DNA from 4 places in the Luteibacter sp. 9135 genome. Region 4 is predicted to be linked to each of the others. Evidence: predicted binding sites of a transcription regulator. Region 4 holds the regulator's gene; each other region holds the start of a gene.
The links. The regulator sigma-54, encoded in region 4, starts transcription at its own class of promoters, with help from an activator protein. The targets are predictions, from matches to a motif close to TGGCACGNGCNTTGC.
Positions count from the first base shown of each region.

Region 1 (3,298 bases), 1.9 Mb from region 4:
CAGACGGCATTGGATGCCGCCCAGCAGTCCTACGTGAAGATGCAGAACCTCTCGCTGTTCAATTACCTGAAGTAGTCGATCGCTCCATCCGTAAAACCGTGCGTATGCGTCGAGGCAGGGTGGCCTGCCGATGCCACTTACAAGGTTTCAGTCGATCAGTCCTAAACCCTTTCGGGGTGCTGCCGATAAATTGACTGAAGGGGCCTGGGCGTCACCATCCGAGCCCCTCGAAGCAAGAAAGTAGTTGACAGTTAGAAAAAGCTCTCAAGTTTCCTCCCGGCGTGCCGTAAACCTCTCTGAGGCGGAAGGCTTCCTTCACGGAACCCCGCCGGACTACGCCGCACAACCTCCGGCATTTCGGTTCCGCTTAAAAAGGATCAATCCCATGGCACTGACCATCAACACCAATATCATGTCGATGAACGCTCAGCGTAACCTGAGCATGACGCAGACCAAGCTGTCTTCGGCCATCGAGCGTCTCTCGTCGGGTAGCAAGATCAACAGCGCGAAGGACGACGCCGCCGGCCTCGCCATCTCCACCCGCATGACCACTCAGATCAACGGTCTGAACCGCGCGGTGCAGAATGCCAACGACGGTATCTCGCTGTCGCAGACGACTGAGTCGGCTCTGGACGAAGTCACGAACAACCTGCAGCGCATCCGCGAGCTGGCCGTGCAGTCCACCAACGCGTCCAACTCCTCGTCGGATCGCGCCGCGCTCGACGCCGAAGTGCAGCAGCGCCTCTCGGAAGTCACGCGTATCGCCACGCAGACCAACTTCAACGGCATGAAGGTCCTGGACGGTTCCGCCCAGAACCTCAGCTTCCAGGTCGGCGCGAACGTCGGTGAAGTCATCAACGTCAGCCTCAACCAGGGCATGAAGTCCAACCAGGTCGGCCAGCTGGCCGCCGGTTCCGCCACCCCGCCGCTCGTCGCCACGGCCGCCGTCGCCGGTACCAAGGGCACGACCGTCGCTGGCTCGGCCACGACCAACTTCGACTTCTCGACCACCGCGTCGTCGTTCTCGGTCAATGGGCAGACGGTCACGCTGAACCAGAACTACACCAACGCCGCTGGCCTCGCCACCGCGATCAACACCCAGCTTTCGGCCAACGGTTCCGGCGCGTCGGCTACCCAGACGGGTGGTACGTTCACCTTCACCAACACGGCCAACGGTGCGACGTCGCCGACCGTCGCTGGTGCAGGCGCCGCCGCGCTGTTCGGTACCACGACCTCGACGGCCGGTACGGCCGACGTCGCCGTCGGCGATGCCACGCCGATCACGCTGGCTGCGGGCGACCTGACCCTGAAGGTCGGCAGCAACGCTGCATTCAGTGTCACCGGTACCTTCAAGTCCACGCAGGACATGGCCGACGCGATCAACTCGAAGTCCGGCGAAGGTATCAATGCCTATGTCGCCACCGATGGCTCGCTGAAGTTCGCGTCCTCCTCGGCCATCACCGTCGGCGGCACCAAGGCAGCGGCCTCGGGCTTCACCGCTGGTACTGTCGCCGTCTCGACCACCTCCACCCTGGCCGATTCCAGTGTGAAGACGGTCGATGGCGCCAACGACACGATCAACCGCATCGATGCCGCGCTGCAGTCGGTCTCCGACCTGCGCTCCACCCTCGGCGCGGTGCAGAACCGCTTCGAGTCGACCATCTCCAACCTGCAGAACATCTCGCAGAACCTGAGCTCGTCGAAGTCGGCCATCACCGACACCGACTTCGCCCAGGAAACCGCGAACATGTCCTCGGCTCAGATCCTGCAGCAGGCCGGTGTCTCCGTCCTCGCCCAGGCCAACCAGAGCCAGCAGATCGTCACCAAGCTGCTCCAGTAACAGCGGTGACACCGCCACCCCGGGTCATCCCGGGGTTGGCAGGGTAATTGCTTAGTTGTCCATGGCTGGCTCCAAAAAGGGGCCAGCCGTCGGCAAATTGGCGCCCAGGCAGTGAGGCGTCTTCACGGAGAGTCTCATGGCCACCGGTTCAACCAGCGTCTCGATCGGCTCCAGCTCTATCGACGTCACCTCGATCGTCAACAACCTCGTTGCCAACAAGCGCGCGGCCAAAGACAAACAGATCGCCGCGGCGCAGAGCAGCACCACCACCCAGATTTCGGCGATCGGCAATTTCAACTCGTCCCTGACGAGCTTGCAGTCCGCCATCAAGGCGCTGAGCGACGGCACTGCGTTCAAGGCGCAGAAGACCACGGTCGGCGACTCCACCATCCTTACGGCTACAGCCGACGCCTCGGCTAAGCCCAGCGTCTATAACGTCAACGTTACCCAGCTCGCCGCATCGCAGAAGACCACCTCGGTGGCCTTTACCGATGCGAAGACGGCGGTGGGTACGGGCACCCTCACCCTCGCGGTGGGCTCGAAGTCCATGAGCGTCGACATCACTGCGCCGGCGAACACGCTGCAGGACGTCCGCGACGCGATCAACAACTCCAAGAGCAACCCTGGCGTCAGCGCCTCCATCGTCACCGGCACCGATGGCGCCCACCTCGTGCTCACCTCGCTGACTACCGGCGCGGCGAACGCCTTCACCGTCACGTCCAGCGGTGGCGACGGCGGGCTGGCCAAGCTCAATTTCGACCCCAGCACGTCCACGCCGACGATCAAGGCTCAGGATGCCCTGTTCACCATCGACGGGACCGCGGCCAGCAGCGCCACCAATACCACGGGCGTGGCGATTGACGGGGTCACGCTTTCGCTGGCCAAGGTCGGCACCAGTAGTGTCACGATCGCGACGGACACCAGCGCCGTCAGCACGGCGATGCAGTCGCTGGTCACGTCCTATAACTCGTTCGTGTCCACGTACAGCACGCTGACCAAATACGATGCGACCAACCAGCAGGTCGGCGCCCTGATCGGCGACGCTACGATCAACTCGATCAAGAACCAGGTCTCCACGCTTCTCGGCTCACAGCTCACCGGTGCCACCGCCAGCCCGCGGTCGCTGAGCGACCTGGGCGTCCAGTTCCAGGTGGACGGCACACTGAAGTACGACGCCACCAAGCTGACCGGCGCCCTGGCGACCAATCCGGGTGGCGTCCAGGCACTGCTCAGCGGCAGCAGCGGCATCGCGCCTAAGCTCGACGCGCTGATCACCGGCTGGACGTCCTCCAGCGGCATCCTGACCCAGCGTACGACCAACCTGAACCAGAAGATCAAGGATCTGACCGCTCAGCAGACCGCCTATGACCGGACCATCAGCGACTACACGACTCGGCTGACCACGCAGTACGGCGCGCTGGACGCGATGATGACCAAGCTCAGCAACACCAGCAGCTT
Region 1 covers NZ_JQNB01000001.1:73,640-76,937, reverse strand. Annotated here, with positions in the region: gene flgL (flagellar hook-associated protein FlgL) at 1-75, shown strand, start outside; gene FA89_RS00335 (flagellin N-terminal helical domain-containing protein) at 386-1,840, shown strand; gene fliD (flagellar filament capping protein FliD) at 1,977-3,298, shown strand, end outside.
Region 1: the regulator sigma-54 is predicted to act here: its motif matches at 1,877-1,891, upstream of fliD (flagellar filament capping protein FliD).

Region 2 (3,298 bases), 1.9 Mb from region 4:
CAGGTCCTTCAGGGCGCTGATGTCGAAGCCGCCGGTGGCGGTGGGCGGGTACACCTGCAGGTTCTGGCCGGTGGCGTTGACGATGTTGCCGTTGTCGTCCGGATGGAAGTTGCCCGCGCGCGAGTACGAGTAACCCGAGGCGTCGCGCAGCGTGAAGAAACCCGCGCCGCTCAGGGCGAAATCGTACGAGTTGCCGGTCTGGGTGACGTTGCCGTCGCCGAACTGCTGGGCGATGTTGGTCAGGCGCACGCCGCTGCCGGCGGCGGTGGCGGAGAGGTTTTCACCGGCCACCGAGTAGACCTGCGAGAACTCGGCGCGCGAGCCCTTGTAGCCGACGGTGTTGACGTTGGCGATGTTGTTCGCGGTGACTTCCAGGTCGGAAGACGCCGCGTTGATGCCGCTGAGGGCGATATCGAAAGGCATGGTGGGTATTCCTTGCTGGAGTTACAGGATTTGTGCGATCTGGCTGAGCAGGGCACCGCCGTAGCCGGCCACCTGCACGTAGGTACCGTCGGTGCCCGAAGCGCCGACGCCTTCCACCTTTCCGCGAACGAAGGTATTGATCGCGGTGCCGCCGGAAGTGGCGGACATCTGGTACACGCCGTCGGCCAGCTGCGTGCCGTCGTCGGATTTGCCGTCCCAGGCGAAGGTCTGCAGGCCGGCATCCGGCTGGCCCATCGGGATGTTGCGCACCACGTTGCCGGAGGCGTCCTTGATCTGGACATTGACGTAGGTGCCGGAGCTGCCCACGTTGACCGCGCCGCTCATGGCGCTGCCCTCGAGCTTGGCCGCCGTGGAGGGCACCAGCGCATCCTTGCCGACCAGCGACGCCGCACGCACGAACTGGTCGCCGGTGAGGTTGGTGGACAGCGAATCGAACGAGCCCTGCAGCTGCTGCGTGGCCGCCACCTGCGAGAACTGCGCCATCTGCGCGACCATCTGCGTGGAGTCCATCGGCTTGGTCGGGTCCTGGTTGGTCATCTGGGTGACCATCAGCTTCAGGAAGTCGGACTGGTTGAGGGTCTGTTCCTTCAGCTGGCTGGACGAGGACGCGGCGGAGGTAGGCGTGGTCGCGGACGACGACGTGGAGGTGGAACCGGTAACGGAGTCGACCATGGGTAGGAGCCTTATTTGCCGAGGTCCAGCGTCTTCTGCATGAGCTGCTTGGCGCTGTTCATGACTTCGACGTTGTTCTGGTAGGAGCGCGACGCGGAGATCATGTTGACCAGCTCGTCGACCGGGTTGACGTTGCTCGAATAGACATAGCCGTTGGCATCCGCGAGCGGATTGGCCGGCTCGTAGCGCGACTGCACGGGGGCCTGGCTTTCGGTGACGCCGAGCGTGCGCACGCCGCCGTTTTCCGTCTGCCCGTCCACCTGCTGCTGCACGGCGGCAAACGTGGGCTGCTTCGCGCGGTACGCGGTGGCCTCGCTGCCCGACAGGCTGTCGGCGTTGGCCATGTTGCTGGCGGTGGTATTGAGCCGGGCGGACTGGGCGGCCATGCCCGAGCCGGCCACATCGAAGATCTTCAGCAGGCTCATGAGGCGGTCCCGGTGATGGCGAGGCGCATGGTGTGGATCTGCGCGTTGATGAAGCTGAGCGACGCCTGGTAATGGATGGCGTTGGCGGCGAACTGCGCCTGCTCGACCTGGGTGTCGACGGTGTTGCCGTCCATGGACGGCTGCGTCTCGGCGCGATAGGCCATCTTGTTGGCTTCGCCCAGCGCCACGGCGGGGTTGCCGCCGATGTGGCCGGACTCGGTCGCCGTCATCGGCAGCGTGGTGCCGTCGGTGGCACCCGTGGCGGCGGTCATGGCCTTCTTGAAGTCGAGGTCGCGAGCGAGGAAGCCCGGCGTGTCGGCGTTGGCGAGGTTGGAGGAAATGACCTCGGCACGGCGCTGCCACAGGCCAAGGGCCTGGGCGTGTACGCCGAACAGCTTGTCGGATGAGTCGATCATGGGCTTTCCCCTCGGTGATCCTGGCCCGAGGGGTTGAGCAAGACGCGTGCCACGCGGCAGGCTTCACGAAAAACGGCGCCGTAGCGCCGTTTTCGGGGTGATGCAGGGGAGCGACCCGGCGCTGCGCCGGAATTCCGACGCGGCGCGGCAGCCTCCGTGTCAGGCCAACGTCAGGCCGGGAGCAGTTCCAGCACCGCCGTGGCCAGCACGTCCGGCTGGAACTTGGCGATGAAGCGGTCGGCACCCACGCGCTCGACCATCGCCTCGTTGAATACGCCGCTGAGCGAGCTGTGCAGCAGGACCTTGTAATGGCGCAGTCCCGGTTCCTCGCGGATGGCGCGGGTGAGCGCGTAGCCGTCCATGAGCGGCATCTCGATGTCCGACACGACCAGCGCGACACGATCGGCCGCCGGGCCCGCCGCCAGCTCGCGCAGTTTCTCCAGGCCCTCCTTGCCGTCCTTCGCCACCACGCACTCCAGGTCCATCTTGCGGAACAGGTCGACGATCTGGGTGCGGGCGACCAGGGAATCGTCCACCACCAGCACGCGGCGGCTGCCGACCTTCTGTACGTGGGCGGCCTGCTGGACGCGCTCCGAGAGCTCCACGGCGCGGGGGTCCACGCTGGCCAGCACCTGTTCCACATCGACCACGGCAAGCAGGTCGCCGTCGAGGCGGGTCACGGCGTTCACCCGCGCTCCGTAGCCCAGGGCCGGCGGCGGGGCGGCCATGTTCGAGCCGTCGATATGGACGATGCGATCCACGTCGGAAACGAGGAAACCCTGCACGGACCGGTTGAACTCCGTGACGATGAGGTGCGCGCTGGCGACGTCGGCCAGCGGCGGGTAGCCCATGGCCGCGGCCAGGTCGACCACCGGAATGGTCTGGCCGCGATAATCGAAGCTGCCCGAGACCAACTCGTGCATGCTGGGCATGCGCTCCAGCCGCGGGCGGCGCAGTACCTCGCGCACCTTGAACACGTTGATGCCGAACGCCTGGCGGTCGCCCAGGCGGAACAGCAGCATGGCCACGCGATTGTGTCCGGCCAGGCGGGTGAAGGTTTCGACGGTGTCGAGCAGCGGGCGGGCCATGTCGTGCCTGGGCTTGCGAAAGGGGGTGTCGCGGAGCGTATCGGCGGCGGGGCGGTTTGCTTGAGCCTGAGGGGGGCTCGGAGCGAGAGTCTTGGTGTCTTGGAGCAAGAGCATGCTGGCTTCGGAGCAAGAGCCGGCGGGTAGCCCCCTCGGTGCCACGCCTACGGCGACCCGCTAAGGAAGGGCCGCTGGCGCGGCCGTATCCTTATGGCCCTTCGGGCCCGGGTCGGGCTTCGCACAGGGGTTCTCGACT
Region 2 covers NZ_JQNB01000001.1:85,173-88,470, forward strand. Annotated here, with positions in the region: gene flgE (flagellar hook protein FlgE) at 1-423, opposite strand, end outside; gene FA89_RS00380 (flagellar hook assembly protein FlgD) at 445-1,116, opposite strand; gene flgC (flagellar basal body rod protein FlgC) at 1,128-1,541, opposite strand; gene flgB (flagellar basal body rod protein FlgB) at 1,538-1,957, opposite strand; gene FA89_RS00395 (chemotaxis protein) at 2,128-3,045, opposite strand.
Region 2: the regulator sigma-54 is predicted to act here: its motif matches at 1,995-2,009, upstream of flgB (flagellar basal body rod protein FlgB).

Region 3 (3,298 bases), 1.9 Mb from region 4:
CGAGAATGACATCGAGGTTCACCTCGTTGCCCAGTCCCATGGTGCGGGCGAGGGAGGCGTCGGATGCGCCTTCGATGGAGTCGAGCGGGGAGGGTTCGTTCATGTCCGTTCCAGAAGTGATTTACCGGGATACGGAACGTAGAAAGCAAACGGCGTGCCATGCCTGAAAAGCGAAAGGAATCGTCAATTTTCCGTGTGCACTCAGTGCCTTGCCCATCCCTCTCCGGTCGCGGGCTACGACCGGAAAGTGACACTCGCCGGAAACCTGACGCTCGACGGCACTAAGACACCATGCCGGTCCATTGACGGCGTATCACGCCAGTACGGGCATCGGCTCGGTGGTGGTCACGGGCATGGCCCTGCCCTCGCCGCGCTTGCGCATCAGCGACTCGAACTGCACCGCCTTGTTGCCCCCGGAGTTGGCCATGCGGCCGCGGAAGATCGGCACGTCCTCGGCAAACACGGTGGCCGTTTCGGCCAACGAGATCGGAATGATGTCGCCCTTGCGCAGGTGCAGGAAGTCGCCGATGGTGAGGCGTGCCTCGGCCAGCATGGAGGTGATCTCCACCTCGGCGTCGAGGATTTCCTCGTGCAGGTTCTGGATCCAGCGCTCGTCGCGCTCCGCCCGGTCGCTCTGCACGCCCGCGTCCAGCAGTTCGCGGATCGGCTCGACCATCGAATAGGGCAAGGTCAGGTGCACTTCGCCGCCACCGCCATCCAGCTCGATGTGGAAGCGCGACACCACCACCGTCTCGGTGGGGCTGACGATATTGGCGAACTGCGGATTGATCTCCGAGTTGAGGAACTCGAACTGCATCTTCAGCACGGGCGCCCAGGCTTCCGCCATGGCCGTGAAGGCCTCGGCCAGCACGATCTGGATCACGCGGTTCTCGGTGGGCGTGAAGTCGCGGCCCTCGATGCGCGCGTGGTAGCGGCCGTCTCCGCCGAAGAAGTTGTCGATCACGGTGAACACCATGCGCGGCTCGAACACCATCAGGGCAGTGCCGCGCAGGGGTTTGATACGGATGAGGTTGAGGTTGCTGGGCACCGCGAGCGAATGCACGTACTCGTTGAACTTGGTCATCTTCACGCCCAGCACCGAGACTTCGCACGACTTGCGCAGCACGTTGAAGAGGTTGGCGCGGAAATAACGGGCGAAACGGTCGTTGACCATTTCCAGCGTGGGCAGGCGACCGCGGACGATGCGGTCCTGCTGGGTGAAATCGTAATCGTGGATACCACCGGGCGGCGGAAGCTCGACCTCGGTATCGACGGCCCCGCCTTCCACACCGGCCAGCAGCGCGTCGATTTCTTCCTGGGTGAGAATGTCGCTCATCGCCGTTGGCTTCCCGTCACTGCATGATGAAGCTGGTGAAGTAGACGGCATCCACACCCGGACGGCCGATCTTTTCCTTCAGCACGCGCTGGATTTCGGCCAGCGCGGCCGCCTGCAGCTTCTGCTTGCCCTTCACGTCGGAAAGGCTCTTGACGTCCTGCGCCGAGAACAGCATCAGCAGCGCGTTGCGGATCTCCGGATCGGCTTCCTTCGCGGCGGCGATCGCTTCCGGGTCGTGGGACATGACGTTGACGCCGATCTGCAGGAAGCGCAGCGCGTTCTCGTCCTGGAAATTGACCACGAAGGCCGGGTCCATCTGCAGGTAGACGGCCGGCTTGGCCTTGGCCGCTTCCGCGGCCGCCGCGGCGCCCGGCTTGCCGTGGCCGCCCTTCATCATGAACCAGCCACCGGCGCCACCGGCCGCCAGCACGACGATCGCGGCGATGACCAGCAACTTGCCCTTGCCCTTCTTTTTCTTCGGGGTGCCCTCGGGGGCGTCCTGTTCTACGTCGGCCATGCCTGAAAAACCTCTGTGGTGCGAATGCGGTGGAATCGTTGCCCGATGGGCCCGAGGGGCTTATTGCAAGCGACGTGCCAGCCGGGGTCAGGCGATGCGGCTAGCGGAAACCGCCCTGCGACGCGGCACGGGCGTCCGGGCGGTTCGCCGTGGCGCGTCGAAAGCTTGACGCGCGCCAATGCAATGCCGCCGAAGCGCCCTCAGGCGCGCTCGTCGACCAGGCCCCGCGACACGCGGGAGGTGGCCAGCACCGTGGCGACGGCAGGCTCGTCCGTTCCGCCCTGCCCGTTACCGCCGTCGCTCGTGCCCTGACGGCCCTGCCCGGCCTGCTGCTGGCCGACATCGGCCTGGCCCAGGGACAGGCCATGGTGGGCGAGCATGCTGTCCAGTTGCGACAGCGTCTGCTGCACGGCGTGCACGGCGGCCGGATGCTGGGCGAGGATGGCCACATTGACCTTGCCGCCCTCCATGCTCACGCGCACGTCCATGCTGCCGAGTTCTTCCGGGTGCAGCTTGATCCGGGCTTCCTTGATCTGGCCGCTGCCCATCCACGCGATCTGTTCGCCCAGTTCCTGCGCGAACTGCGGCGCGGTGGCGGCCTGCGTGGCCTGCACCTGGACCATGGCGCCATCCACGGGGGCCAGTCCCGGCGTATGCACCAGGGGCATGGGACTCGCGGTCGGATCGGATGCCACGTCGTCCTTGGCACCCGTGGTCACCGCCGCGCGGGCGGCGAGCAGCGTGGCCAGCGGCGATACCGCGACAGGCGATGCCGTGGCCGCAAGCACGCCGGACGAGGCCGAGGTATCGGTCGAGGTGAGCAGCGCCTTGGCGGCATCGCCGCCGGCCGGGGCCGGCACGCCATCAGCCAGCGGCAGGCCCATGGCCAGCGCACCGGCGGTCAGGTCGCCGGTCTTGCCGCCGGCGTCCTTGAGCGCGCCGAGTGTTTTCGTCGCCAGTTCCGTGACCTTGGGCGGTACACCGATCAGCGCAAGCATCGTCGTGGCGATGGAATGGTCGTCGTCGGAGGCGTCGTCTTTGTTCGGTTCGTCCTTCGCGGCCGTGGCGTCCTGCTTCGCGGCGGCCGACTTGTCGTCCGCCGCGGCGGTATGGGACGTGGCGCCGGCGTCGGCGTCCTTGTCGTCACCGGCGTCCTGCTTCGCCGTGCGCGCATCGTTCCTGTTGTCCGTACGCGCTGCCGCGCGGCCGGCATCCGCGTGCGGCGTGGCGTGCGTACTCGCATGGGCCTGCGCATGTACCTGCGCATGGGCATTGCCGAGCACCGCATCGAAGCGCTTCGACGGCGTCGTATCGTCCGTCGCCTTCGCCGAAGCGGACGAGGGTGCCTGGCTGACCGGGCGGGCGATATTGAGGGCGACGTTGGCGTTGTTCATGCGGTTCTTCCGGTAGGGTTCTTGCGGTATTGCGAGCGCTCGTCGGCTTGT
Region 3 covers NZ_JQNB01000001.1:61,680-64,977, forward strand. Annotated here, with positions in the region: gene fliN (flagellar motor switch protein FliN) at 1-40, opposite strand, end outside; gene fliM (flagellar motor switch protein FliM) at 314-1,336, opposite strand; gene FA89_RS00270 (flagellar basal body-associated FliL family protein) at 1,353-1,853, opposite strand; gene FA89_RS00275 (flagellar hook-length control protein FliK) at 2,054-3,247, opposite strand; gene fliJ (flagellar export protein FliJ) at 3,244-3,298, opposite strand, start outside.
Region 3: the regulator sigma-54 is predicted to act here: its motif matches at 1,919-1,933, upstream of FA89_RS00270 (flagellar basal body-associated FliL family protein).

Region 4 (3,298 bases):
GCACGATGACCGGCGAAAGCTCCGGCGGCGCGCCCGTGCACATGACCTTCCAGCCGAAGAACCCGCCGCCGGGCGCCGCGCCCGCGAAGCCGGCCACGCCCGCCCCCACCCCGAAGAAGCCCTGACCCGATGCTTTCAGCCCAAGGCCTGCAAAAGCGTTTCCGCGCCCGCAAGGTGGTTCGCGACTTCGCTTTTTCCATCAGCGAAGGCGAGGTCGTCGGCCTGCTCGGTCCCAACGGTGCCGGCAAGACCACCTGCTTCTACATGGTGGTCGGTCTCATCCAGGCCGATGCCGGCGTGATCAAGCTCGACGAGAAGGACATCACCGGTCTGCCGATGCACGCGCGCGCCAAGCTGGGCATCGGCTACCTGCCCCAGGAAGCCTCGGTGTTCCGCCGGCTCAGCGTGTCGGACAACATCATGGCGGTGCTGGAACTGCGCGAGGGCATGACCCAGAAGCAGCGCGACGACGAACTGGACAGCCTGCTCGACGAACTGAAGATCGCCCACATCGCCGACCAGAAAGGCATCAGCCTGTCCGGTGGCGAGCGTCGACGTGTCGAGATCGCCCGCGCCCTGGCCGCACGGCCGCGCTACATGCTGCTGGATGAACCGTTCGCGGGCGTCGATCCCATCTCCGTGGGCGAGATCCAGCGCATCGTCCGTCACCTGAAGGAACGCGGCATCGGCGTGCTCATCACCGACCACAATGTCCGCGAGACCTTAGGCATCTGCGACCGCGCCTACATTCTCAACGACGGCGAGGTGCTCGCCCGCGGCACGCCGCAGCACATCCTCGCCGACGAGAAGGTCCGTGAGGTGTACCTGGGACGTGAATTCCGGATCTGATCCACGCCTGGGCGTGACGCGAATTCGGCCGGAACGTCCGGCCTGCGCGGATGCTGGTTGTGCACGTCGCATGGGGTTAGGATGCCATTGAACCCCTAACGCATCGCAGGCATGAAACCCGGACTCCAGTTTCGCCTCAACCAGCAGCTCACGCTGACGCCCCAACTGCAGCAGGCCATCCGCCTGCTGCAGTTGTCGCAGCTGGAGCTCGAAGCGGAGCTCCGCCAGATCGCCGAGGGCAACCCGCTGCTCGAGTTCGCCGAGGATGCCGAGGCGGAAGCCGATCCGGACGGCGAGTCCACGGACGGGCCGGACTTCGATAACGATTACCCGTCCCGCCAGGAAACCCCCAAGTCCGCCAAGGACGACGAGTCCACTGCCACCCCATCCGAAGAACTCGCGCCGGAATGGGAGGACGACCGCTTCCACGGCGAGGCGAGCGACTACGGTGGCAGCGCCTCCTCGCGAGCCAGCGGCGGGGGTGACGAGGACGGCTTCGAACCGCAGAACGCCGCGCCACAGAGCCTGCAGCAACACCTGGAGTGGCAGCTCAACCTGTCCCAGTTCTCGCCCCGCGACCACGCGATCGCCACGGCGATCATCCACGCGCTGGACGAGGACGGCTACCTGCGTGATGGCGTGGAGGCGGTGGAAGCCGCCCTGCCCGCCGAGCTGCGACCGGGCGTCGGCGAGATCGAAGCCGTGCGCCAGCGGGTGCAGCGCTTCGATCCCACCGGTATCGCCAGCCTCGACCTGCGCGACTGCCTGCTCTGCCAGTTATCCCAGTTCGCGGCGGAAACACCGTATCGCGACCTGGCGATCCGCATCGTCAACGAGGAACTGGAACTGCTGGCCCGCAACGACAGCGTCCGGATCGCCCGCAAGCTGAAGGCCGCCGAGGCCGACGTGGCCGCAGCGGCCGCACTGATCCGCAGCCTCGATCCGCGCCCCGGCGCGGCCCTGGATGCCACGCCCGTGGAATACGTCGCGCCCGACGTGTATGCACGGCGCGAGGGTGGTCGCTGGCACGTCAGCCTCAACCCCGACTCCCAGCCGCGGCTGGGCCTCAACCAGCACTATTGCAACCTGATCGCCCGAGCACGCGGCGACGATGCCACCTGGATGAAGGGACAGTTGCAGGAGGCCCGCTGGCTGCTGAAAAGCCTGCAATCCCGTGCGGAAACCCTGACCAAGGTCGCCGAGGTCATCGTCCGCCGGCAGAGCGCCTTCCTCGATTACGGCCCGGAAGCCATGCATCCGCTGGTGCTGCGCGAGGTGGCCGAAGAGGTGGGCATGCACGAATCGACCATCTCCCGGGTCACCACGCGCAAATACATGCACACCCCGCGCGGCACCTTCGAGCTGAAACACTTCTTTTCCAGCGGCGTCTCTACCGAAGACGGCGGCAGCGCCTCGGCCACGGCCATCCAGGCCATGCTGCGCAAGCTGATCACGGCCGAAGACGCCCGGCGCCCGCTGTCCGACCAGGCGCTGGCCGAAGAACTCCATCGACGCGGCATTCAGGTCGCTCGCCGTACGGTGGCCAAGTACCGGGAAGCGATGCGCATTCCCAGCTCCAGTGAACGCGTACGCGCAAGTTGAGAAACATCGGGGGGAACCCCATCGGCGCGTCACGGTCCCAGGAGTTCAGGCTTGAGGAACGGCACCCCCGTCGTTCCGATCCTGTCGCCCCACGGCGACACCCTCAGCAAGAAGGAGGCGTCATGCAAATCCAGATCAGCGGCCAGCACGTCCATATCACCCCCGCCCTGCGCGAGCGCGTGGAGCAGCAAGTCAGCCGCTTCGAACGCCTTTTCGACAACATCAAAGCCCTCGACGTGGTTCTTTCCGTCGACAAGAACGAACACAAGGCCGGTGGCACCCTGCACTGCGCTGGTACTCGCCTGCATGCCGAAGGGATTGCCCGCCTCGAAGACGACAACAAGGGTGACACCCTTTACTCGGCCATCGACGCCATGATCGGCAAACTGGCCGACCAGCTGCGCAAGCACAAGGAAAAACTGAAGGATCACCATAACAGCGAGGGCCGCGACGCGCGCGTCGCCAGCACCAGCTGACTCCACCGCCCGGCGGCAGCCCTCAGGCGCCGCCGGGCAAGCCACCGCGCGATTGATGGCACAATAGCCCCCTGGCCGGCGTTTTTTCTCGCCGGTCTTGCCATCCAAAGGGATCTCACGCGTGGACCGGCTCACCGCCAGACAACTCTTCGACGGCGTTTACGACCGCATGGCACTGCGCTGGGCCGCGGGCATGCGCGGTGAGTCGCGCGTGCTCGAGCCCAACGCCAAGCAGAGCCGCCGGCCCTCTCTGGTCGGCTACCTCAACGTCATCTATCCCAACAAGATCCAGATCATCGGCACCGAGGAGCTCAATTTCCTCGACGGGCTGGAGTCGCGCCAGCGCTGGGAAGTGATCCACAAGATCGCCG
Region 4 covers NZ_JQNB01000001.1:1,973,306-1,976,603, reverse strand. Annotated here, with positions in the region: gene lptA (lipopolysaccharide transport periplasmic protein LptA) at 1-125, shown strand, start outside; gene lptB (LPS export ABC transporter ATP-binding protein) at 130-849, shown strand; gene FA89_RS08435 (RNA polymerase factor sigma-54) at 961-2,451, shown strand; gene hpf (ribosome hibernation-promoting factor, HPF/YfiA family) at 2,574-2,927, shown strand; gene hprK (HPr(Ser) kinase/phosphatase) at 3,097-3,298, shown strand, end outside.